DNA from 3 places in the Barnesiella sp. ET7 genome. Region 3 is predicted to be linked to each of the others. Evidence: riboswitches for the same ligand, from Rfam matches in the RefSeq annotation. Region 3 holds a riboswitch; each other region holds the start of a gene.
What was found. Region 3 has a riboswitch for cobalamin ahead of NW211_RS03990 (DUF5074 domain-containing protein). Riboswitches for the same ligand answer to the same signal wherever they lie in the genome.

Region 1 (8,074 bases), on a different contig from region 3:
CCAGCGATATGTCGCTCGTGTACCACGGCTGCACATAGTTATACTCGATATTCTCCTGCTGGTTGTACCGCTCGCCCACGTAGACAAAGCTGTAGTTGAGGCCCCAATCCTTGTAGGTGAGCCCCAGAATGGCCGAGCCGCTGTGCCAGGGGATATAGGGTATCTGGTCGCGGTAGTAGTTGTCGCTGGGGTTGGTGATGTCGATGGCCTCCTGATAGGTATACTGCACCTTGGTCATCAGCCCGATTTCGAGCGGCAGCCGGAAGGTGGCCGTGGCCTGCACGTCGACGCCCCGGATGTCGACCTTCCCCAGGTTGAGCATGGTCCAGCGGAACTGCTGCCCCTTGGGATAGGCGACAATCTTGTCCTTCACCAGATTGTAATAGGCATCCACACCGGTATGGAATCCCGAGAGGAATCCCGTCTTGGGTGCCACGGCATAAGTAAAGCCCACGTTGTACTGGGTGGCACTCTCGGGCTTCAGGGCCGAGTTGCCCATATCGGTGTAATAGAGGTCGTTGAAGGTGGGCATGCGGTATATCTGCTTGTAGAAGGCTCGCAGCACCCAGTTGTATCGCTTGAGCGGCTGGTACGAGAGGAAGACGGCGGGTGTCACCTTGCTCTTGTTGGGAGCCTTGGTCTGCCCCTCGGCCGTCTCGTCGACCAGCGTAGCCAGCACGCTGGCCTGCATCTTCAGCCGGTCGGCCAGCGAGAAGGCGGTAGCGGCCGAAATCCAGTGGGTGTAGCGGCTGGCCGAGAGGTACTCCGACAGGCCGTTCCACTGCATGTCGTAGGCCACCGACACGTCCCAGTTGCGGAGTATCGAATACTTGTTGGCCAATGACACGTAGACCTCGCGCTGCTTGTACTGGTTGTCGACCCGCATCAGCTTGTCGTCGTTGTTCACATAGTGGGTATAATCGAACGCATACTTGGCATTGACCTTGAGGCTGTACTTGCGGGTAATATCCTGCTGATAGACGCCTTGCACGAAGGTGTTGCGGTCCCACAACCGCTCGCCGTTGCGCCACACGTTGTTGACGATGGCGCCGGGGATACCCCGCTCGGAGCTGTAATGGTAGACGTAGGCTTTCCAAAAACCGTTGGAGAGATAGCCCTGCAGACCGCCCTCGAAACGCACGGCATCGATGTCGCCGTTTTGCCGGGTAGCCGTGGTGTCGTAGGCCACCTCGCCCGAGGGGGTAACCCGCTTGTAACGGAATTTGTACTTACCGCTCGAGTTGGTCCACTCGCTGTTGAAGGTCATGCTCACGCTCTCGCTGAGCTTGTATTCGAAGAGCACCGAGGGGTTGACCAAGTCGAACGACCCCGTTTTGAACGAGGCCTTCAGGTGCGACTTCTCACCCGGCTTGAACTTGGGCCGACGGGTGGTGAGGTAGATGGAACCGGCCGAGCCGAACTCACGGGCCGACTGGAATATCTCGCTCTTCTGCCCGTTGTAGAGCGAAATCTCCTCGATGTTCTCGAGCGAGAATTTCCCCAGGTCCACCTGGCCGTTCTGAGCATTGCCCAACTGGATACCGTTGTAATATACCCCCATGTGGTTGGTACCCATGCTGCGGATGTTGACGGTCTTCAAACCGCCCACTCCACCGTAATCCTTAATCTGAATACCCGAAAAGTAACGTATGGCATCGGCCACCGAAAAACTGTTGAGAGCCTGTAACTCCTTCCCTGCAAGTTTCTGTGAGGGTATCACCTCGCTATACCGGTTGGCCGTGACCATTACCTCGCCCAGCGACCGGGTCTGTATCGAGTCGGTCGACGAAGTCTCATCGGCCCACACCCGCACGGGCAGAGCAGCCAGTACCCCAATCGCACACACAAACGATACCCAACGACAAAGTCTTTCCATCGGACTATTTTTTAACAGCCTCGGAGCGGGTTCTTTCGATACAAGTCGGTGTAAACAGACGGACGCGTGTAGGCCACCCTTCCGCAGATTCACAAGCTCTACCCCCCGAAAGCTAATGACTAAAAGCATGGCAGGTCTTCTGACTTACTCCGGTAACCGAGGCCTTCCCAATCGTCATAATCAGTGGCTTTCAAGTATTCTCGGCACCTCTACGGGAGCTTACAGCAGCGGGACTGTTCGGGATTTTCACCCGATTCCCTTTTCATTCTACGCCCCGGACGGGGTTTCGAAACCAATGCGTGACAAAGGTAACACAAATTATTGATACTGTTCTATTTTTTCTTGGAAATTATTCCAAACCAAACCTGCACCCCAATCGTTACTTGTGAAAAAAGTATTGATTCGTAATAAAAAATAACGGTTATAAATTTGTATCAATCACAAATTTTACCGAATATTGCGAAAATTTTCTTCATCTACATACAATACACTTATGGAAGAAAACCAAACCTTGAAAAACGACAATTTCGTAGTGCGCGTATGGCGATTCTACCTTGAAGGATTCCGATCGATGACCTTGGGAAAAACACTTTGGGCAATCATTCTTATCAAACTGTTCATCATGTTTTTTATCCTGCGGCTCTTCTTTTTCCCCAACATTTTGCAAAAAGAGTTCGATACCGACGAGGAGCGGGCCAATGCCGTCATCGAAAATCTCACCAATACCAATAATTCTCAACAACAACAATCACAGGAGTTATGAACGATCTTTTCACGCTCGTAGACTGGTCGAGGGCACAATTTGCACTCACCGCTATTTATCACTGGCTGTTTGTCCCCCTCACGCTGGGGTTGGGCATAATCGTCAGTATCATGGAAACCATCTACTACCGTACCGGCGACGAACGATGGAAAACCATTACCAAATACTGGATGACCCTCTTCGGCGTCAACTTCGCCATCGGGGTGGCAACCGGTATCATTCTCGAGTTCCAGTTCGGTACCAACTGGTCCAATTACAGCTGGTTCGTGGGCGACATTTTCGGGGCGCCGCTCGCCATCGAGGGCATCATGGCCTTCTTCATGGAGGCGACCTTCATCGCCGTCATGTTCTTCGGCTGGAACAAAGTGAGCAAACGGTTCCACCTGGCTTCGACCTGGCTCACCGCCATAGGGGCCTCGATTTCGGCGCTGTGGATTCTGGTAGCCAACTCGTGGATGCAATACCCCGTGGGCATGAAGTTCGACCCCGAGACTGCCCGCAACGTCATGGACGACTTCTGGGCGCTGGTACTCTCGCCGGTAGCCGTCAACAAGTTTTTCCACGCCGTATCGGCCGGCTGGGTGCTGGGCGGCATCTTCGTCGTGGGCGTGAGTGCATGGTATCTGCTTAAGAATCGCGAAAACTTCCTGGCCAAACAGAGCATCCGCGTGGGGGCCTGGGTAGGTCTGGTGGGGGCTCTCGTCGTAGCCTACACCGGTGACGGTTCGGCCTATCAGGTAGCCGACAAGCAACCCATGAAACTGGCTGCCATGGAGGGTGTCTACCACGGCAAGGAGGGGCAGGAGCTTATCGCCTTCGGTATTCTCAATCCGGCCAAGGAGTTCAACAACAACGAGAAGGAGTTTCTTTTCGACATACCTATCCCCAAACTGCTCTCAATACTGGCTACGCGCCAGGTCGACGGTTTCGTGCCGGGTATCAACGACATCATCGACGGCGGTTACCCCGACAAGAACCTCAAGGGTGAGGAGATTATCGCTCTCTCGGCTCAGGAGAAGATGGAGCGCGGCCGCCTGGCCATCGCCGCTCTGGCCGACTTCAACACGGCCCGGCAAAACAACGACACCACAGCCATGAACGAGGCCCGGGCCCGACTCGATGCCAACTACGAATACTTCGGCTACGGCTATGTCGACTCGGTCGAACAGCTCATTCCCCACGTGCCGTTTGTCTTCTACTCGTTCCACATCATGATTATCCTGGGCGGTTACTTTATCCTCTTCTTCATCCTCGTGCTCATCCTCTCCTACAAAGAGAAACTGCATAACCTCAAATGGATGTTGTGGGTAGCCATACTCACCATTCCGCTGGGATACGTCTGCCTCGAAGCCGGCTGGATTGTGGCCGAGATGGGCCGCCAACCGTGGGTTATCCAGGACATCATGCCTACCTTCGCCGCCATCTCGAAAATCGAGGTAGCCTCGGTACAAACCACCTTCTGGTTGTTTGCCGCACTCTTTACCATCCTGCTCATCGCCGAGGTGGGTATCATGTTGAAACAAATCAAAAAAGGAACCGAAAAAAAATAAAGACACACTATGGAACTGAACGAACTATTTTACCAGCACTATTGGTGGTTTCTCATCTCGCTGCTGGGCGCAATACTGGTATTCCTGCTCTTTGTGCAGGGCGGACAATCGCTGCTGGCGACCATGGGTAAAAACGAAATTGAAAAGAGCATGATGATCAACTCGCTGGGCCGCAAGTGGGAGTTCACCTTCACCACCCTCGTGGTGTTCGGCGGGGCCTTCTTCGCCTCCTTCCCCCTCTTCTACTCCACCAGTTTCGGCGGGGCCTACTGGCTGTGGATGGCCATCCTGTTCAGCTTCATCATACAGGCCGTATCGTATGAATACCGTTCGAAGAGCGGCAACTTCCTGGGCAAAAAGACCTACGACGCCTTCCTCTTTGTCAACGGCGTGGTGGGCCCCCTACTGCTGGGCGTAGCCGTGGGTACCTTCTTCACCGGAGCCGATTTCGTGGTCGACAAGGCCAACCTCACCACTCCCGGGGCACCGGTCATCAGCAGCTGGACCAACGACTGGAACGGCCTGGAGGCTCTGCTCGACGTGCGCAACCTGTTGCTGGGCATCACGGTGCTCCTGCTGGCCCGCACACAAGGAGCCCTCTACTTCATGAACAATATCAAGGACGATACCCTCTTCGAACGGGCACGCAAACAGGTGCTGGTCAACGGCATCGTGTTCGTGCTCTTCTTCCTCTCGTTCGTGGCCGCTACCCTGATGGCTACCGGCTACGAGACCAACCCGCTCACCGGCGAGGTATTTACCCGGCCCTACAAATATTTCTACAATTTCGTTGAAATGCCGTGGGTAGCCTTCATGTTCCTCGTGGGTGTGGTGCTGGTGCTCTATGCCCTCATCCGCTCGGTATTCGGGCAGCACTTCACCCGAGGCATCTGGTTCTCGGGTATCGGCACCGTGCTGGTGGTTCTCAGCCTCTTCTTCATCGCCGGCTACAACCACACCCCCTACTACCCTTCGGCTGCCGACATGCAGAGCTCGCTCACCATCTGCAACAGCTCGTCGAGCCTCTTCACCTTGAAAACCATGAGCGTAGTATCGCTGCTCATCCCCTTTGTGCTGGCCTATATCTTCTACGTATGGCGCGCCATGGACAAAAAGCCCATCACCGCCAGTGAAATGGAAAGCAACGAACACAAATATTGATACTTGCGTATTCCCCAAAAAGAGCTTACTTTTGCAGAGGTAAGCTCTTTTTTTGTATATGGACGACACCTACTTGACCATATCGCGCACCTCGGAGGGAATTTACAAGGAGAAGATGAGTAAGTTCCTCTCCTTCGCCATCCCCGTGACAACCGTCGACGAGGTGAAGCGTGAACTCGAAAAATACCAGAAGGAGTACTACGACGCCCGCCACGTGTGCTGGGCCTACATGCTGGGACACGAGCGCACCCAGTTCCGATCGAACGACAACGGCGAACCCTCGGGGACGGCCGGCAAACCGATACTCGGGCAAATCAACTCGGCCAACCTGACCGACATCCTCATCGTCGTGATACGCTACTTCGGAGGCATCAAGCTGGGTACCAGCGGACTCATCGTGGCCTACCGCGAAGCGGCTGCCGAAGCCATCGCCGCCAACGAAATCGTGGAGCGGCTGGTCGAAGACGAGGTGCAGTTCGGTTTCGAATACCCCCTGATGAACGAGGTGATGCGTGTCGTCAAAGAGGAGGGGCCCACCATCGTCTCGCAACTCTTCGACATGGATTGCGAGATGACCCTGCGCATACGCCGTTCCCGCATGGAGAACCTCAAAAACCGGCTGTCGAAAATCGACGGTCTTCACTTTCTAAACGAACCTTAGCCGATGATGACCGAACAAGAGAAAATGGAGAGAGGGCAACTGTACGATGCCTCGGCTCCCGAACTGTTGCAAAAACTGTTTGCCACCCGCGATAAACTTTTCGAACTCAACTACCGCCTGCTGCCCTCGCAAACCGAGGAGCGGGAGCGGCTGCTCCGCGACATTCTGGGCACCACGCCCGAACGGTTCACCATCGTATCGCCCTTCCTGTGCGACTACGGCCACAACATCCACGTAGGCAAAAACTTCTTTGCCAACTACAACTGCGTGATGCTCGACGAGGCCCCCATCACCATCGGCGACAACGTACTCATTGCCCCCAACGTGGGCCTCTATACCGCCGGCCACCCCATCGACGTGGAGCGTCGCAACCAGTGGCTCGAGTATGCCTGGCCCATCACCATCGGCAACAACGTGTGGATTTGCGGCGGCGTGACCATCGCCCCCGGCGTGACCATCGGCGACAACAGCATCATCGCAGCCGGCAGTGTGGTCGTGGGCGACATCCCGGCCAACGTCATCGCCGGCGGTAACCCCTGCCGTGTCATCCGACCCGTCACCGAAGCCGATCGCCAGCGCTCCTACGACTGGACTGAACAAAAAGCCAGAAAGAATAAATAGAACCGTACACAGAGAATAGCCTACTTGGCATTTCCCGTATAGTGTTCGTTCGGTTCACACCTCAGCCCGAACGAAGAGTAAATTGAAAGGATTCTCGGCCTATTGATCTCAAAATCAAAATCTTCCCGATTCAAATAAATCGGGTTGGAAATATCGAGTCTATCTTTCAGGGTCTCTTCAGATACCAACTTATACGGGATACCACGTCGTTCCATTTTATCGAGGAACAAATAGTTACAGGTGCTCAATTCCACTTCCTGCGTCGAAGCCTCCATTCGATTCAGCACATAGTCTACCGTCTGTCTGTAAACCACATTCTGCACTATCACTCCCGACAGACTAATGAAAACATCGATAGAGAGCAATGTAAGAATGAGGATATGTACCCCTCGAGACAGACGTCTTTTCAGGCCATATCGCTCGGCATAAAACAACAGCACAAACGGGAACAGATAGAAGAAACTTACATATCGAGCCCAATATCCGTATGGGAGGATAAACAACGAAGCCAGCAACCCGACAAGGGCCACCAGATACCAAGCCATACGACGGGAATAACCGGTACTAATAAACAGAATCAGCGCCAACAAAACAGACTCGAAGAAGAATATGCCAAAACCGCCTATCCGAGCATCCGACACCCACGATGCCGAAAGATTGTTTTTAGATATACCCACAACACTCACCTCATCGGAATTCATATTGTTCGACGGATTAGCGACTAACGATAAAAGCACATTTTCAAAATTCGATTTTCCCTGCATCATCGGCAAAACCTGATTGTTAAAAATATCTACCTTCTCATCTCCGGCAAGCGGATAAAAAGGAGAACCATGCTCTTGCCAGTTGGTCACATAAGGATTGTAACCTCCTATGACTATTCCCGCCAAAGCTATAACGGCACATATTACAGTCAGGCGACAAGGCTGTTTGTACTTATGATTTCTCAGCAAGATAAAAAAGAGAATGCCACCCCACAGTACAATCCAAAAGAAAATATTGAATTTTATCGATGAGATGAAAAACAGCAGAAGCAAATCGACATACAACGCCCTGCGTTCTCCCTTCTCGAAAAAGAGATATAGATTCACCAGAAATATAACCAACAGGGTATAGAGAGTCCAATCGATATAACAGGTAAATAATTGAACAATTACTACTGGATTGAGAGCTATCAACACGGTTATCCACAACCGCATATATCGGTTACGGTTTGGCAGGAAATCGTGCAAGAATATATAGACATAACCCATAGACGAGATAACGAACCACATATTCAAAACCTTACCGGCATCCAAATTTTCCAAGAAAGCAACAACCGTAGCGGCAATGGTCTCTATGCCTCGCGGATAATGCTCCACCCACATGGCGGTATCCCGATCGACCGAACTACTTACAGAAGTATCCCACAAAGGGTTCCAACCATTGATCAATTCTCGCAC
Region 2 (8,074 bases), 150 kb from region 3:
TGAAAGCTGGTATCCATGAGTCGTACTGATTTCGAAACTGTTCAAATCGTAATAACCGACTCCGATAGTATAACCCAAATCGGCATATCCGCGATAACCACGAGACGAATTTTCTTGTGCCTTGGCCATCAAACAAGCCAGCACCATAATCGAAAGAATCAATGTCTTTTTCATAGAATGAGAATTAAAATCAACAAGGGTCAAAGTTAATTTTTCCCCCGGACAAAATTGCATATCCTCTTCACGATTTTTCAATTTGAAACACCATTGTCACAGAGATTTCACAGAATCGGCCAAGCGGGAGACGGGGGCTTTCGCTACTTTTGCTGGAGTGAAACGGGCGGGGGTATCTGCAACCTCCATCCATAAACGCGACAGGTATGACAAGAAGATGGTTTCCCCTGCTCTTGGGGCTGGCGATGGCCACCGTGTGGGCGGCACAGGCTGCCGGGCCCAAGTATGTGTTTTACATCATCGGCGACGGCATGGGTGTGAACGAGGTGAATGCTACCGAACTCTTTTATGGCGAGCTGGCCGGCCGGCAAGGACCGGAGCGGCTGCTCTTCTCGCAATTCCCCCACTCGGCTTTCGTGAATACCGGCTCGGCCAGCAGCGACATTACCGACTCGGCTGCGGCGGGCACGGCTCTGGCTTGCGGAGTGAAGACCCGGAACAAGATGGTGGGGGTCGATGCCGACAGTGTACCGGTATACAGCATAGCGGTGAAGGCTCAACAGCAGGGGGCAGCTGTGGGTATCGTGACCAGCAGCGAAATCGACGATGCCACGCCGGGGGCCTTCTATGCCCACCAGGGGAACCGCAACAACCGCTACGAGGTGGGGCTCGACCTGCTGGCGACGGGGTTCGACTTCTACGCCGGCAACCGATTCAAGCAACCGTCGCTCCCCGGCAGGGAGTCGCTCTACGACCTGCTGCCCAAGCGGGGATATGTGCTGGCTACCAGTGTAGACGATTACCAACGCAAGGCCCAGAAGGCCGGGAAGATGGTGCTGTTTCCCGAGCGAAGCATCACCTATGCCATAGACCGCCGGCCCGGCGACATGCGGCTGGCCGACCTCACCCGCTGCGCCGTGGATTTCCTGTCGCGCAACGAGCGGGGCTTCTTCCTGATGATCGAGGGGGCTCAGATCGATTGGGCGGGACACACGCGCGACGGGGCTACCGACCTGCGCGAGGTGAAAGACCTGGAGGAGTCGGTACAGATTGCCTGTGACTTTTACCGGGCTCACCCCGACGAAACCCTTATCATTGTTACGGCCGACCACGAAACGGGTGGTGTGGTACTGGGCACGGGCGAATATGCCCTCAACCTGCAGGCGCTCCAGTACCAGACGATGAGCGGCTCGACCTTCACCCGGCAGATTGCCGACTGGCGACGGGCTGGAGAACCGGTTTCGTGGGAGAGGGTGAAAACGGCTCTGTCGCAGGCCTTCGGCTTCTGGTCGCACCTCACCCTTACGGCCGAACAGGAGGCCCGCCTCAAACGGGTATACGAGGAGACCTTGCTCAACCCCTCGGACACATTGGTACAGTCGCTCTACGAGGCCAACGAACCGATGACCGAAACGGCCAAACAAATCATCAACGAGATAGCCCGCATCGCCTGGACCTGCGGCTCGCACACGGCCGGCTATGTGCCCCTCTATGCCATAGGAGCGGGTGCCGAAAAGTTTGGCGGAACCATCGACAACACCGATATTCCCCGAATCGTTTCCGAGATTTTCGGATATGAATAAATAGCTAATCTTCAGCGGAATACAAAAGACACAGTCTCTTTTGTGTAAGATTTTTTTAGAAAAACATTGTAAAATTAGGACAAAGGATATAACTTTGTCCCCCGTAATCGGTTTGCCCCGCCCGATTCGGCCGAGGCAATGAAAAGGGAATCGGGTGCAAATCCCGAACAGGCCCGCTGCTGTGAGTTTCGTATGAGTTTTCAGACAAATACTGCAATGCCACTAATCCAGACTCGATTGGGAAGGCGTCTGAGAGGGAGACAAGTCAGAAGACCTGCCGATTGCGTAGAAACAACTGTTGCCGGCTCCGTGGACCGAGCCGCCGGTCGAAAGAAAATTTTTCGGAAAAAAGAGATTTTTTGCTTGAGCAATAGGAGTAGGCGTCGCGTGGGCGACTCTATTCCGCCATTCAGTATTTAACTAAAAAAGAAAAGATTATGGCAAGAAAAATTCCTTTTAGTGTAGATATAACGGGGAGCTTCGTATACTCCGAGCCCCTCGTCGAAGCCCGCAAACTGTATCACGACGGGGTGTGGAGTTCGGCCAAGCTGCACGAAATCGAAGATAAAGAGATTTATCGCATTGTCGAGAAGTGCAAAGAGATAGGGCTGAAGTGTGTAACCGACGGCGACTACAAGTCGACCAACTATCTCGACTTTTTCCACCACTTGGAGAATATCACGAAACAGGAACCGGCTCAACCCGAAGAGGTGAAGGAGTCGGTTATCTCGGGCAAAATCGGATTTGACAACGCCTACCCCTCCACGCCGAAGGTGACCCAGCGCTTCACCTACCTGACGGGTATCATCGGGGGCGACATGTATGCCAAGGTGCTGCTCCCCTCGCCTGCTACACTGCTGGCCGAGCTGCTCCGCCCCGAGAACCGCTACAATACCGGGCGCTACTACCCCGATATGGATTTGCTCGTGCACGACATCGCCCAAACTTACCAGACGGTCATCAACGAGTTTTACGACATGGGGTGCCGATTCCTGCAACTGAGCGACTACGCCTGGAACCTGGCCGGCAACAGCGACCTCGAGCAGGTGGCCCAGGCCGCACACATCGACCTGCTTTCGCTGGTGGCTACCTCGGCCAAACTCACCGAGGCTTGTCTGGCTCAGAAACCCGACGACATGTGCATCTCGCTGCAGTTCCACGAGAAGTGGTGGCGCGTGGGCGACAAGGAGAAGACGGCCGAGCTGCTGCTCTCGACCCAGGCCGATGCCATTGCACTCGACTTCGGCGACCGCGAAAACGAGAACATCGACCTCTCCATGCTCAACTACTGCCAGGGCAAAGAGGTGATTCTGGGATTGATTTCGACCTCGAGCCTGCAACCCATATCGACCAGCAGCATCACGCTGCACATCGAGAATGCAGCTCGTCTGCTCCCGCTCGAGTCGCTCCACCTGAGCAGCCAGGGCGACTTCCGCGACAACGAGGGCAACAGCATCGTCTCGGAACAGATGATGTGGAGCAAAATCGTAACGATGAAAAATATTGCGAAGAGCGTTTGGGGCGAATAAATCGTTCGCCTCGACTACTCCCGACCTGTGAGCCGATAGTCGATGCGGTCAACATGCACCGGCTATCGGTTCTCTCTTTCCAATCTCTATCTTGAAAGAAGAGAATGGGCGGCCCGGGCACCGTCAAATGTCGAAAACTTCGTTTTCCACTTGCCACTGCTCTCGCCTTTCACTGTCTTTGTTATACGAAGATAGATGCGGCTTAACAAAAAATCTCAAACAAGTTTGGCTTTTTTGTATTCGCCTTTCACTATCTTTCCAGAAGAAAGGAGGCGGCTCGGCTCTGTCAAATGTCGAAAACTTCGTTTTCCATTTGCCACTGCTCTCGCCTTTCACTATCTTTGCACGCTGAAACATTGGTCAATACTACAATAAGGTGAACAACGTACACGAAGAACTGAAATCGGTATCGCAATTCCTCACGGAATATGCGACCTGTTTGATGGCATCGGGCGTACATACCTCGCGTATTGTGCGCAACACGGCCCGTATAGCCGAGTCGTTTGGGTTCGAAGCCCACATGACACTCTTTCACAAAACCATCAGCATGACCTTGCGAAGCAAGGACAACGCCCACGTATACAGCACGGTGAGTACCGCGAAATCGGGGGCAATCAATTTTGAATTCAACTCCGAATTGAGCGCCCTCAGCTGGGAAGCCTACGACAACCACCTCCCGCTCGACACGCTGTGGGAGAAATTCCACGCCATCACGAGCAAACCTCGCATGAACCCGTGGACGGTGTGGATTCTGGTGGGCTTTGCCAATGCTTCGTTCTGCCGGCTCTTCAACGGCGACTGGATAGCGGTAGCCGCCGTATTTGTGGCTACGCTCGTGGGATTCCGCATCAAACAAATATTGCACTTCAACCACTATTTCGTATTCACCATATCGGCATTTGTCGCATCGCTCATCGCCTCGATTACCATGTGGCAGCACTGGGGCACCACCCCCGACATCGCTATCGGTGCCAGCGTGCTCTACCTCATACCGGGCGTCCCCTTGATTAACGGGATTATCGATATTATCGAAGGTCATGTGCTGGCCGGCACCGCCCGACTCATCAACGCCCTGCTGTTGATTGTCTGCATCGCCTTCGGTATGGGTATCACTCTTTTAATGATGGGAGGGAAACTGTTATGATCGACTGGCAAATATTAGGCTCGGTCATTGCCGACGCCATCGGAGCTGCCATTGCAGCCATAGGCTTCGCCGTTATCTCCAACCCGCCCCGCCGGGCCATTCTGTATGCAGCATTACTGGCGGCCGTAGGTCACAGCATCCGGTTCGTACTGCTGAAATATGCAGGCCTCGACCTGGCTTCGGCCTCGTTTATCGCTGCCTTCTCGATAGGTATGCTCAGCCTGGCTGCCGGATACCGCATCTTCTGCCCGGCCACGGTACTGTACATACCGGCCCTGCTCCCGATGATTCCCGGTATGTATGCCTACCGCACGGTATTCTCGCTCATTCGATTCCTGCAAAGCAGCGGGAACGACAACGAGGCCATACACTACCTGCTCGAGATTTTCAAGAACGGAATCACCACAGCCTCGGTACTCTTCTCGCTGGGTGTAGGTGCCACCATACCCATATTCATATTTTACAAACGGGCCTTCAGCATGACCCGCGCAGCCAACCGCCCGAAGCGGCAAGCCTGACCCGCCCGATACGACACGATACAAATGCCCGCTCCCCCTTCGGTCCACCGCTCGAGGAGTGGGCATTAACATGTTTTATGGAGCGAGAGTCCTGAATAATCGAGATTTTCGTTATCATTGTAACCATTTTCGGTCTTCCCGAGAAAACTCATATAATACCAAGCACAACATGAAAAAGAATTTTTTCCTGAAAAGCACCCTGCTGCTGGCTTCGCTTGCCGGCACCGGTCTCATACAAGCACAACAACAGCCCAACATCGTTCTGTTTCTGGTCGACGATATGGGCTGGCAAGATACATCGGTTCCGTTTTACTCCGAGTCAACTCCCCTGAACAACCGCTACCGTACCCCCAACATGGAGCGGTTGGCCCACATGGGGGTGAAGTTTACCGAGGCTTACGCCTGTGCCATCTCGTCGCCCACGCGGTGCAGCCTGATGTCGGGCATGAATGCGGCCCGTCACCGGGTGACCAACTGGACCCTGAACTACGACCAGAAGACCGACGCCTCGAGCGACGTGATTCAACTGCCCGAGTGGAACTACAACGGCATACAACCGGCACACACGACCCTGACCGCCGACCTGAAAAACTCGACCCGTATCACCTCGTTCCCCCAGATTCTGCACCAGAACGGCTACTACACGATACACTGCGGCAAGGCGCACTTCGGCGCCAAGGGTACATCGGGGGCCGACCCCTCGACCATGGGTTTCGACGTGAACATCGGCGGCGGGGCCAACGGGGCACCGGGCAGCTATCTGGGCACGCGTAACTTCGGCCAAGGCTCGCCCTTCGAAGTGTTGGGCCTGGAGAAATACCACGGGCAGAATATATTCCTCACCGAAGCACTCACACGCGAAGCCATCGAGGCCCTGAAACAGCCGATAAGCCGGCAGCAACCTTTCTACCTCTACATGTCGCACTATGCCGTGCACTCGCCCTACGACGACGATGCCCGATTCAGCGACTACTACCGCAACCGCTACGATATCCAACTCGATGCCCCCCTCAACGAAAACGAGGCCCGATATGCCGCACTGGTCGAGGGCATGGACAAGAGCCTGGGCGACCTGCTCGACTTTCTCGAAAGCCAGCCCGAGGTGGCAGCCAATACCATCGTCCTCTTCATGTCGGACAACGGCGGACAGGGGCTGAACAACGTACGCCAAGGCCGTGAAAACCGCGACCAGAACTACCCGGCACGTGCCGGCAAGGGGTCGGCCTTCATGGGTGGCGTGCGCGAGCCGATGATGGTCTACTGGCCCGGCGTGACCAAGGCCGGCAGCGTGTGCGACCAACGGGTAATGATCGAGGACTTCTTCCCCACGATTCTCGAGATGGCCGGTGTGAAGGAGTACTCGACCGTACAGACGACCGACGGCGTGAGCTTTGCCGACGTGTTGCGCAACCCTTCGACCCGTCACGAGCGCAGCATCGTGTGGCACTTCCCCAACCTATGGGGCGAAACCCAGAATACCGAGGAGGGCTACGGAGCCTACTCGTCGATTCTGAAAGGCGACTATCACCTCATCTACCATTGGGAAACGCAGCAACGCCGCCTCTACAACGTGCGTGCAGATATAGGCGAGCAGCACGACCTGGCTCTCGAGCAACCCGCAATTGCCGAAGCTCTGGCCCGGGAACTGACCGACTACCTGAAATCGACCGACGCCCAACGCCCGACCTACATCGCTACGGGCGAAGCCTGCCCCTACCCCGACGGCTCGAAATAAATCACTTGGTGACATGTGATTACATACGATACAATAGGACATTATGAATCTCATAAAGACAGCATTCTGCCTGATTATTCTCATTTGCAGTTCAATCCCTGTCTGGAGTCAAACAACAGGAAAAATAGTAGATACCGACCGGCAGCCGGTGGAGGGTGCAACCGTCGTCATGCAGCTGCCCGATTCGACCTACCTGGGCGCAGCCATCTCTGCAGCCGACGGTACATTCAGCCTTGAACCCATGGCAGACCGCTATCTGCTCATCGTCCAGCATCTGTTTTATCAGTCCCAGGTGGTAAAGGGTCAGACGCGTGACGCCGGCATCATCGTACTGGAGCCGAAAGAGCATAGCCTGGCCGAAGTGGTTGTCGAGGGAGAACGCCCTTTGGTAACCGTGGAACAGGGTAAACTGAGTTATGATATTTCGGCCATCTCAAAAAAGCATATCGTCAACAATGCTTACGAGGCTATCTGCAAGCTGCCGGGAGTACAGGACCGGAGCGGCAAGCTCTCACTGATCGGGGCAAAAGATGTGACGGTAATCCTCAACGGCAAGGCCAGTACCCTGACCCAGGAACAGCTGATTGAAATGTTGAAGAATACCTCTGCCTCGCAGGTTCAGACGGCCGAAGTGATGTATAACACGCCGCCCGAATATCATGTGCGCGGTGCCGCCATCAATATCGTGACGGCCAAGGCTGCCGACAATACGCTCCAAAGCGAACTCTCGGCGACTTACAGCAACCAGTATTTCGGCAGTTACAGCGGCAATGTAAACTTTCTGTTGACAAAAGGCAAGTCGTCGCTGAATGTCTCATACAACCCCGGCTATTCGCACATCATGACCGTGATGGATCTGGCCTCCATGCACCAGTATGACGGGCAAGTATATGACATCACGCAGCGGCAGAAAATCAACACGAAGGGGTGGAAGCATAACATCTATGCCGAGTATGGCTATCAGATAAACGAGGATAATGCGCTGAGTGTGGGATACAACGGTGCCCTGTCGGGCAACGGCAAGGGGACCATCGATGTGAACGGGAATTTTCAGAACAGCCACAACGACAAGGTGCAGGACAGCTGGCTGCACAATGTCTTTGCCCGCTACTCCTCGGGCTTCGGGCTGGACCTCGGCGTGGACTATACGGACTATTCGATGAACGACTACAACCACCTGGAGAGCGAACTGACAGACCATACGCGCCAACTGCTTGACTATACTTCGGACCAGAAGATACGCAAGGTCTCGGTATATGCCGACCAGAGCCACAGCCTGGCCAACGACTGGACCTTGAAGTACGGTGTCCGATATGACTATACCGACAACCGAAACAGTCAGCTCTTCAATCAGACGGAAGGAAAGGACAATGTGGACAACTCCACCTCGC
Region 3 (8,074 bases):
CGCCTATGAGTGGAACCAGAACTCGGGTACCAATCCCTATCAGCACAACATCGAGCAGTTGACTATGAACATTCTCGATTATCTGAAATAAAACTTATTGAAACACAGATGGCGTAACCCTCTCTGTCGAGGTGCGTCATCTGTGTCGTATCCAGCCAAACCTCAAAAGAATTTGTATCAATGAATCGAATTAAATCATTTTCAGTTATTGCCGCCATGGCGTCGGCGTTGTCGTTAAATGCCGAACTGGTTGCCCATTTTCCTATGAATGTCGATTCCGGGCAGATCGAGGAGCGTATCAGTGGCGACCGCTTTACGGTCGAGGGAAATTTCGCCCCCGAGAATGTCGACGGAGCCGTAGGTGCCGCCTTAAGGTTCGACGGCTATACCTCGCGGGTAGATGCCCGTCTGGACAATATCCTGGCTGCCGATGCCACGCAAATGACCGTCTCGGTATGGGTGGCCCTCCCGTGCTATCCCATTATCCAAATCGATACCGATACGTCGGAGAAGACCCCCATCGTCACCTGTCTCGACCGGGACAGCAAGACGGGCTTCGGTTTCTACCTCGGCTTTAACGGCAAGTACAGTTTCGAGACCTACATCGGCGGTTGGCCGGTAAGTATCGAGGCGAGCACGCCGCTCCCTACGTATAGCTGGAACAACCTGGTGGCCGTAATCGACTGCGACAACCGGTCGATCAAGCTCTACAACAACGGGGTGGAGGTAGGCTCGAGCCGGGCCAACGGTTCTGTCTCGTTTGCCGCCGGTTCGTTTTACATGGGGCAGGGCTCCGAGTCCCGCCTGTCGGGTCCCTTCGAGCTGATGTCGTTCAACGGACTGATTGACGATATTTCGATTTGGAACGAGGCTAAGTCGCTGGACGAGATACAGACCTGGCAACCCGAGCATGAGCCCGACCTCGATATACCGGCCTCGCGCTTTGCCGACGATTTGCTGCGTCCGCGTTTCCACGGTATGCCTGCCGCCGGGTGGACCAACGAATGCCACGGCATGTATTATGCCGACGGCCGCTACCACCTCTTCTTCCAGAAGAATGCCGACGGCCCCTACATGGCCCGCTTGCATTGGGGACATATCTCGAGCGAAAACCTCTACGACTGGCGGGAGGAGAAGATTGCCCTGGCTCCCGGCGACGCCTACGACATCAAGGGCTGCTGGAGCGGCTGTGTCTTTGCCGACGATGAGGTGACGGGTGGAGAGCCCAACATCCTCTATACGGCCGTAGATTATGCCAAGGCCACGATTGCGCAGGCCACACCTGTCACCGACAACCTGAACGAGTGGAGCAAGTTGCCTGGCAACCCCATTATCGGTGGTCGCCCCAGCGGACTCTCCGACGATTTCCGCGACCCCTATTTCTTCCGCAACGGCGACAACGCCTACATCATTGTGGGCTCTTCGAAGAATGGGGTAGGCACAACCACTCTGCATCGCTACAACCCGCTCACCGGCATGTGGAGCAACGACGGCGACCTCTTCTTCACGGGCTCGTCGGCTGCCGAAGCCGGTACCTTCTGGGAGATGCCCAACATCACCCCGATGCCCGACGGCCGATGGCTGTTCACCGTCACGCCGCTCAACACATCGCAAGGTGTTCACACCCTGTACTGGACGGGCTCGATTGCCGCCGATGGAAAGTTTGTGCCCGATGCCGATTCTTCGCAACCGCGTCTGGTCGAACTGAACTCCCGCGACGGCTTCGGTCTCTTGTCGCCCACCATCTATCGGCACAACGACAAGGTGATTTCCCTGGGCATTGTCCCCGACAAGTTGTCGTCGGTCTCCAACTGGAACCTGGGTTGGGCTCACTGCTATTCGTTGCCTCGCGAGTGGTCTATTGCTGAGGACGGCTCGCTGTCGCAGAAACCTTATGAGGGGTTGACCGGGTTACGCACCACGACCACCTTTACCCGCACGGGGTTCGACCTGAACGGTACTCTCGACCTCTCGCCTGTGAGCGGACGCTCGGTCGAGATATGCGGCACATTCGAGGTGGGTGCCTCCGACTTCGGTTTCCACATCTTCAAGAGCGGCAGTGCCAAGGCCGTTGTTTCGTACACTCCGGCAACGGGTGAACTCGTGGCCGACTTCAGCGCCCTGCCTCGGTTGACCAACGACGCCGGCGTATACGACGGTGTCTATCGTTGCATCTTGCCCGAGCGTCCGGCCGTGGGGAGTGAGCTGAAGATAAATATCTTTATCGACCACTCCATCCTCGACATCTTCGTGAACGACAAGTGGGCTACCTCCATCCGTGTCTTCCCCACCGAAGCCGATGCCAACGGCATCGAAGCCTTTGCCTCGGCCACGACCCGGGTAAAGGAGCTGAATGCCTGGATACTCGAGGGGCAATCGGCGAGTTCGGGCATCGAGTCTGTGGTCTCCGACTGTGTGGATTCGGGAAGTGCCCGTGTCGATGTCTTCAATTTGCAAGGCATGAAGGTGCGGGCCAACGTACCTCGGGAGGTTGCTGCCGAGAATCTGCCGAACGGTTTCTACATTATCGGCGGCCAGAAGGTTCTGGTAAGATAAGTTTGGCAGTATAGAAAAAAATGGAGCCGGTGTAGGAGAGAACCGGCAAAACTTCTTCAGAGAAACTCATGAGCGCATACAGCCGCATCTCGGCTATATGCGCTCATGCTTTTTTTGTGGGGGGAGTGTGTTGTCAAGACCGCTGAGGATAAAGACTATAAGCTGCACCATATACAATCTGTTTGAAGTAGGAAGCGAAAAAGTTATCTTTCTCCAGAAAAAAATACTAATTTTACAGCCGATTGGTTCCAAAAGGCCCGCCGGGCCTCGAGGATTAAAAGGGAATCGGGTGAAAATCCCGGACAGTCCCGCTGCTGTGAAGCTCCGCCAACCGCTCGAATTCTATACGCCACTGATTGCAATATCGGGAAGGCCTCGAGTGGGGAGTCAGTCAGAAGACCTGCCGTCAGTTTTTGTTTTTAATCGAGCCCGTGGACAGGACGGTTAAATGTACGACGTAAATGCTATATACTTTTTTCAGGCTTTTCGAGCCATTCATAACCCGTGTCGGGGTGCTGTGTAAACCTGTTGGGGCATCTGCCCGGGAACAGGCAGGCACGACGCGTTGCCGTCTTGACAATATGGCAACGGCCGGGCTTGCCGTCTCTTCTCCGGCCCGGGACCTTGTTTTGCAAATTTTCAACAACTTGTTAAATAATAGATTTTTATCCAAAAGTAGAATGATGAAAGTAAGAAAGATGTGGGGCGTGCTGCTGGTAGCGGTAGCTCTGATTATGGGCAGTTGCTCGAAAGAGAGTGAAGAACCGATGCCCGACCCGAAGTTTGAGTGGACAACGGCTGTTGCAACCGATGTGCCGGTATTTGTGGTTCCCGATACCCAAGTAGAGATTGCCTATGCGGCAGAGCATGTGCAGTCGGTCAAGACCGAATCGCTGCCCGCCGGGTGGAGTGCAACGGTCGACCAGGATGCCCGGAAAATCGAAATCTCGGCCATGGCCGATGCCGAAACAAAAGCTACGCTCACCGTCACGGTAGCGGGCGCAGGCGGGAAGAACCTTTCGCAAAAGGTGGAGCTGTATTGTCTGAATGCCTTTGACGACCCGGCCGGGGTCTTTGTGCTCAACGAGGGGAACATGACTACCGAGAACGGCTCGCTCACCTGGATTTCGCCCGAGGGGTATGTGGTGGCCGATGCCTACAAGACGGTCAACGGTACCGAGCTGGGCAACGTGGCACAGGACATGGCATTCTGTAACGGCAAGGTCTATATCATCTCGCAGAACGGCAACAAGAACCCCAACGGCACGGTGTTCGAAAACGACGGCATGCTGGTGGTGGCCGATGCCCACACCTTGAAGCGGACGGCCGCCTACACGAACGACGACCTGCAGGGGCTCGACTGGCCCACGCATATCGCCGTGCTCGACGAGCAGCATCTCTATATCCGCGACAACGCCGGTATCTACCGTTTCGACCCCACGGCCAAGTCGCTGACCTTCGTGACCGGTTCGGACGGTGCGCCGAAGAGCCGCTTCGTGACGATGGGAGGCAAGGCCTACACCTTCAAGTCGGGCTATTTGAGCAAGATTCTCGAGCTCTCGACCGAGAGCGATGCCGTGACGTCGATTTCGTTCCCGTACAGCATCCCCTGCATGATCAACCGTGTGCTGGGCATTCAGGGCGCCGACGACGGCCGGATGTGGGTGATGACCTCTACCTCGACGACCGTAGGCTCGGGACAGATTGCCATCGGCAAGTTCAACCTGTCGGACCGCTCGATGATTCAGCGCCGCATAGGCGTTGAACCGGCCGTGGGTTCGTCGGGCGAGGCCTTCGCCGCCTATGGCAACAACCTCTACTATGCCGATGGGGTGACGGTCTACTGTCTGCCTTTCGACGAGAGCGAAGATCTCAAGGCCGACTCGGGTCTCGAGGCCGAGCAATGGATGGTCGACCTCTCTGCTCTGGACAAGAACGCCGGCATCCGTTACAACGGACTGGGCGTGCACCCCAAGTCGGGACGTGTCTACATCAATACCCTCAAATCGTATGCCCTCTTCGGGCAGAACCAGATCTGGGGATTCGACTTTGCCACCAGCACCGAGGCTCCGGCCGTCAAATACGAAAACTATACCCACTTCCCCGCCGGCTTCTATTTCCCGGCCGGTCGTCAGTAATCTGTAAGAAATATGTTTTGCGCAATGAATAACAGATGGATTGCAGCCCTCGTGCTGACGGGGGCCATGGTTGCGGCGGGCGGTTGCTCGTCCGACCCCGAACTTGTAGGTAACGGTGGTAATACGGGCGGTGGCGGCACTAATCCGCCCACGGCTCTCGGCGGATATGCTTCGCCCGACGGAGTGTTGATTCTCAACCAGGGAGCCCCGCGTCTGGAGAACGGCTCGGTCACCTGGATTTCACCCGAGGGGCAGGTCGAGCAGAATGTCTACCGTACCGTCAACGGTTCGGCCTGCGGCAATACGTCGCAAGATCTCTACCTCTATGGAAACAAGATTTACATCATGAGCAACAATACCGAGGTGCCCGATTTGGGAAACAGCGAGCCGGGCGACGGGACTATCGTCATTGTCGATGCCGAGACCTTCCGCCGCGAGAAGGTATTCCATTTCAAGGACCTGAAGTTTCATAAACCCGAGGGCTCGCTCGAGGTGGTCGACTCGTTGCCGCTGGTCACGCCGCTCGAGAATCTGGCCGTTATCGACGAGCATAACCTCTTTCTGGCCGACGGACAGGGCATGTTCCGCCTCGATACCGAGACCGGCGAGTTGACTCTCGTGGAGGGTGGATACCACTTCGGCAACCAGGGGAATACAATCGAGACCGTTGTGGGCACACGCGGCATGACCGTCATCGGCGATCACCTCTATTGTTCCGGCGGGGGATTCTGGACCAATACCCAGCTCTTCGAGTTCACGAAAGACAGCAACAAGTTGACCCGTTCGCTCGACCTTTCGGGCGAATTTATCAGCGGTATCTGTCGCACGGGCGACCACGAAATCGTGGTGGCTACCTGCGGTCGCTCGGGCAGCCTGAAAAGTTATCTCACCTTTGTCGATACCGAGACCATGAGCGTCATACTCGAGAAACCCATCAGTGCCGACATCTCGGCCGAGTTTATGAACTCGTCGGGCGTGACGCTGGCCGGCGACTACCTCTACTTTGCCGCCGGTACCTTGACGGTGAGCCGCATCTCGCTCAAGACGTGGAAAATCGAGGAGTATATCCAGGTGAAAAACGATGCTCCGCAAGCCGAGTATCTGACCTGCAACGTTGTAGCCGACCCGAACAAGAATCTGCTCTATGTATCGGTATCGAACGACCTGAACGAGGCCCGGATTTCCGACGGGAATATCCTCGTCTACGATTGCAGCGGCGATGAGCCGAAGCTGGTGATGAATCTCGAAAACAAGGGCAGTTATCCGGTGAACATCTATCCGATGTCGAAGTTCTATTGAGCCATCTGTCCGAGATAAAGAGATAAGGTTTATCTAATTGTAGAGTCTGTAAACAGGCCGTTCCCAGAATTTTTGAGGGCGGCCTGTTTTGGTGTTAATCCCTGCTGCGTTCTGACTTTGCGAATCCCACGTTTTTTTACGCCTATTCTCCAAAAGTCCTTTTTTTTAAAATCGTTAAACTGTGTGGTTATCCCCACCGATTTTCTACTGCTCCTAAAATTTATGCTTAATCTCACGGATTCCTCAGTTTTTTACGTTGATCCCCCCTTATCCCTTTACTGCCCCGGTTTTACAAAGGAGTGGGTAAAACAAAAGGAGCGAGGACTTTTTGTTCTCGCTCCTTTTGTGGGGTGCTAGATGGGACTCGAACCCACGACCCTCGGAACCACAATCCGATGCTCTAACCAACTGAGCTACAGGCACCATGTTCTGTTTTCGTAAAGGAGTCATCCTCGCTTTACTGGCGGTGCGGACGGGACTCGAACCCGCGACCCCATGCGTGACAGGCATGTATTCTAACCAGCTGAACTACCGCACCATTTTGGTTTTGCGACGGCAAAGATAGGGCATTTTTTCTTTCTACACAACATATCGGGCAAGAATTTTTTCAAAAAAAATCGAGTGCCGTTTTATCTTTCAAGGAAACAAATAGTTACCTGTTTGTTGGCCTGGCTGTTTTTTTTGAAAAACTTTTTGCGGGGGTACCTGCGGGGGAGGGTAGGGATGGTTGTGATGCTCGTCGAGCCCTTTTAAAAGAGCGGCCCCGGCGTGGAACTGGTCGCGCGCCGGGGCCGGATAGGGTTATCGGGAGCGATACCGGGCTCCTCGGGGGGAGCCGCAGTATCTCCTTTTACACTTTAGCGGAGTACAATCTTGTGGGTCGTTTTACCGGCTGTTGTCGTTACCTGGAGGATATAGACACCCCGGGGCAATTCGGGGGTCTGTATCGTTTCGCCTTCGGCCGCAAATTGGCCTGTCAGTACACCCGCAATCGAATAGAGAGTCGCGTGTTGCAGCCCTTCGGCCTGGATGTGGAGGCGTTGTCCCGTCTGGGCGATGGTGACGGGCTGGCTGTGGGTATCGTCGATACCCGAGGCCGACTTGACGAGAACCGACAGGGGGATATACTTGTCGGCTGCACCACGCGAGGCGAGCTTCACATAGGCTTCGTGCACGCCCAGATTGTTGCTGTTGAACGATACGGTGAACGAGCCGCCCGTAGTGGGGAGCGATTGGGTCGAGAGCTTGAATTTGCTCGGGTTGGCTCCGCCGAGCGACAGCTTGATGGGCTCGGTCAGATTCTTGGTGGAGACGGTGATTTTCCCGCTCACCTGGTCTTTGCCCTGAGCCGCTATCATCGACACGTGGGTCGAGTCGCTGGTCATCTCGGGCAGGTCGGTACGGCCCCAGCCAATATCGTCGATGTAGTAGGTCACGGCGTTTTCATTGCCCCAGCGGCCGGTATATTTGAAGGCCATGAAGAAGACGTCGTTGATGTTCTGTCCCTCCAGATTGACATGGAGCTCGTTCCATTCGCCGTTTTGGTCGGGCGATGCGGGTATGCCTACCTCCAGCGGTTGGAAGAATACGGGCGTGTTGGGTATCGTGTCGATGTAGTAGAGCTCGAGTTTGGTGGGGCAGTTCTCAAAGATGTTTTCGCCCATGACGCGGAAGGTAAAGGTCTTCCCGGCCGTCTTGTAGCTCAGCGGCGGGGTTACAATCCACATCTCTACCTGGTCGTCGCTTTGTTCCTGATATACGTAGCCCGAGGCCTTGGCCATCTTCTCGCCGTCGATTTCGTATCCCCACCAGGGGCGGTTCCCTTCGCGGGTCACATTCTGCCAGCCTTCGAGTTGCAGGTTTTCGTTCTTGACGGCACTGTCGAAGGTTTCGAACAGTTGTTCGCGCGGGTTGCTCATGTCCCAGTTGAAGTTCCGTACCAGCGGCTCTTCGACGGGGGTATCGCCAGCGGTAGCCGTACCGTTGAGGTCGACAACGAGCTCTTTGCCCTCGAGAGTGGTAAAGTGAATCTTCGAGTGGAACTTACCGGCCTGTTTGGGGGCGAAGGTAAAGACTACGGT

Region 1: another riboswitch for cobalamin. It lies ahead of NW211_RS05315 (TonB-dependent receptor); the one in region 3 lies ahead of NW211_RS03990 (DUF5074 domain-containing protein).
Region 2: another riboswitch for cobalamin. It lies ahead of NW211_RS03470 (hypothetical protein); the one in region 3 lies ahead of NW211_RS03990 (DUF5074 domain-containing protein).

What each region holds. Positions count from the first base shown of each region.
Region 1 covers NZ_JANRHM010000006.1:111,040-119,113, forward strand. The annotation lists gene NW211_RS05315 (TonB-dependent receptor) at 1-1,876, opposite strand, end outside; cobalamin riboswitch at 1,988-2,188, opposite strand; gene NW211_RS05320 (DUF4492 domain-containing protein) at 2,370-2,639, shown strand; gene NW211_RS05325 (cytochrome ubiquinol oxidase subunit I) at 2,636-4,189, shown strand; gene cydB (cytochrome d ubiquinol oxidase subunit II) at 4,199-5,350, shown strand; gene NW211_RS05335 (YigZ family protein) at 5,409-6,011, shown strand; gene NW211_RS05340 (sugar O-acetyltransferase) at 6,015-6,632, shown strand; gene NW211_RS05345 (hypothetical protein) at 6,653-8,074, opposite strand, start outside.
Region 2 covers NZ_JANRHM010000004.1:1,701-9,774, forward strand. The annotation lists gene NW211_RS03460 (hypothetical protein) at 1-174, opposite strand, end outside; gene NW211_RS03465 (alkaline phosphatase) at 381-1,757, shown strand; cobalamin riboswitch at 1,849-2,054, shown strand; gene NW211_RS03470 (hypothetical protein) at 2,195-3,286, shown strand; gene NW211_RS03475 (threonine/serine exporter ThrE family protein) at 3,663-4,430, shown strand; gene NW211_RS03480 (threonine/serine exporter family protein) at 4,427-4,948, shown strand; gene NW211_RS03485 (sulfatase) at 5,118-6,683, shown strand; gene NW211_RS03490 (outer membrane beta-barrel family protein) at 6,727-8,074, shown strand, end outside.
Region 3 covers NZ_JANRHM010000004.1:146,721-154,794, reverse strand. The annotation lists gene NW211_RS04000 (DUF4960 domain-containing protein) at 1-91, shown strand, start outside; gene NW211_RS03995 (LamG-like jellyroll fold domain-containing protein) at 181-2,556, shown strand; cobalamin riboswitch at 2,783-2,979, shown strand; gene NW211_RS03990 (DUF5074 domain-containing protein) at 3,237-4,694, shown strand; gene NW211_RS03985 (DUF5074 domain-containing protein) at 4,719-5,993, shown strand; tRNA gene NW211_RS03980 (tRNA-His) at 6,340-6,416, opposite strand; tRNA gene NW211_RS03975 (tRNA-Asp) at 6,455-6,531, opposite strand; gene NW211_RS03970 (T9SS type A sorting domain-containing protein) at 6,851-8,074, opposite strand, start outside.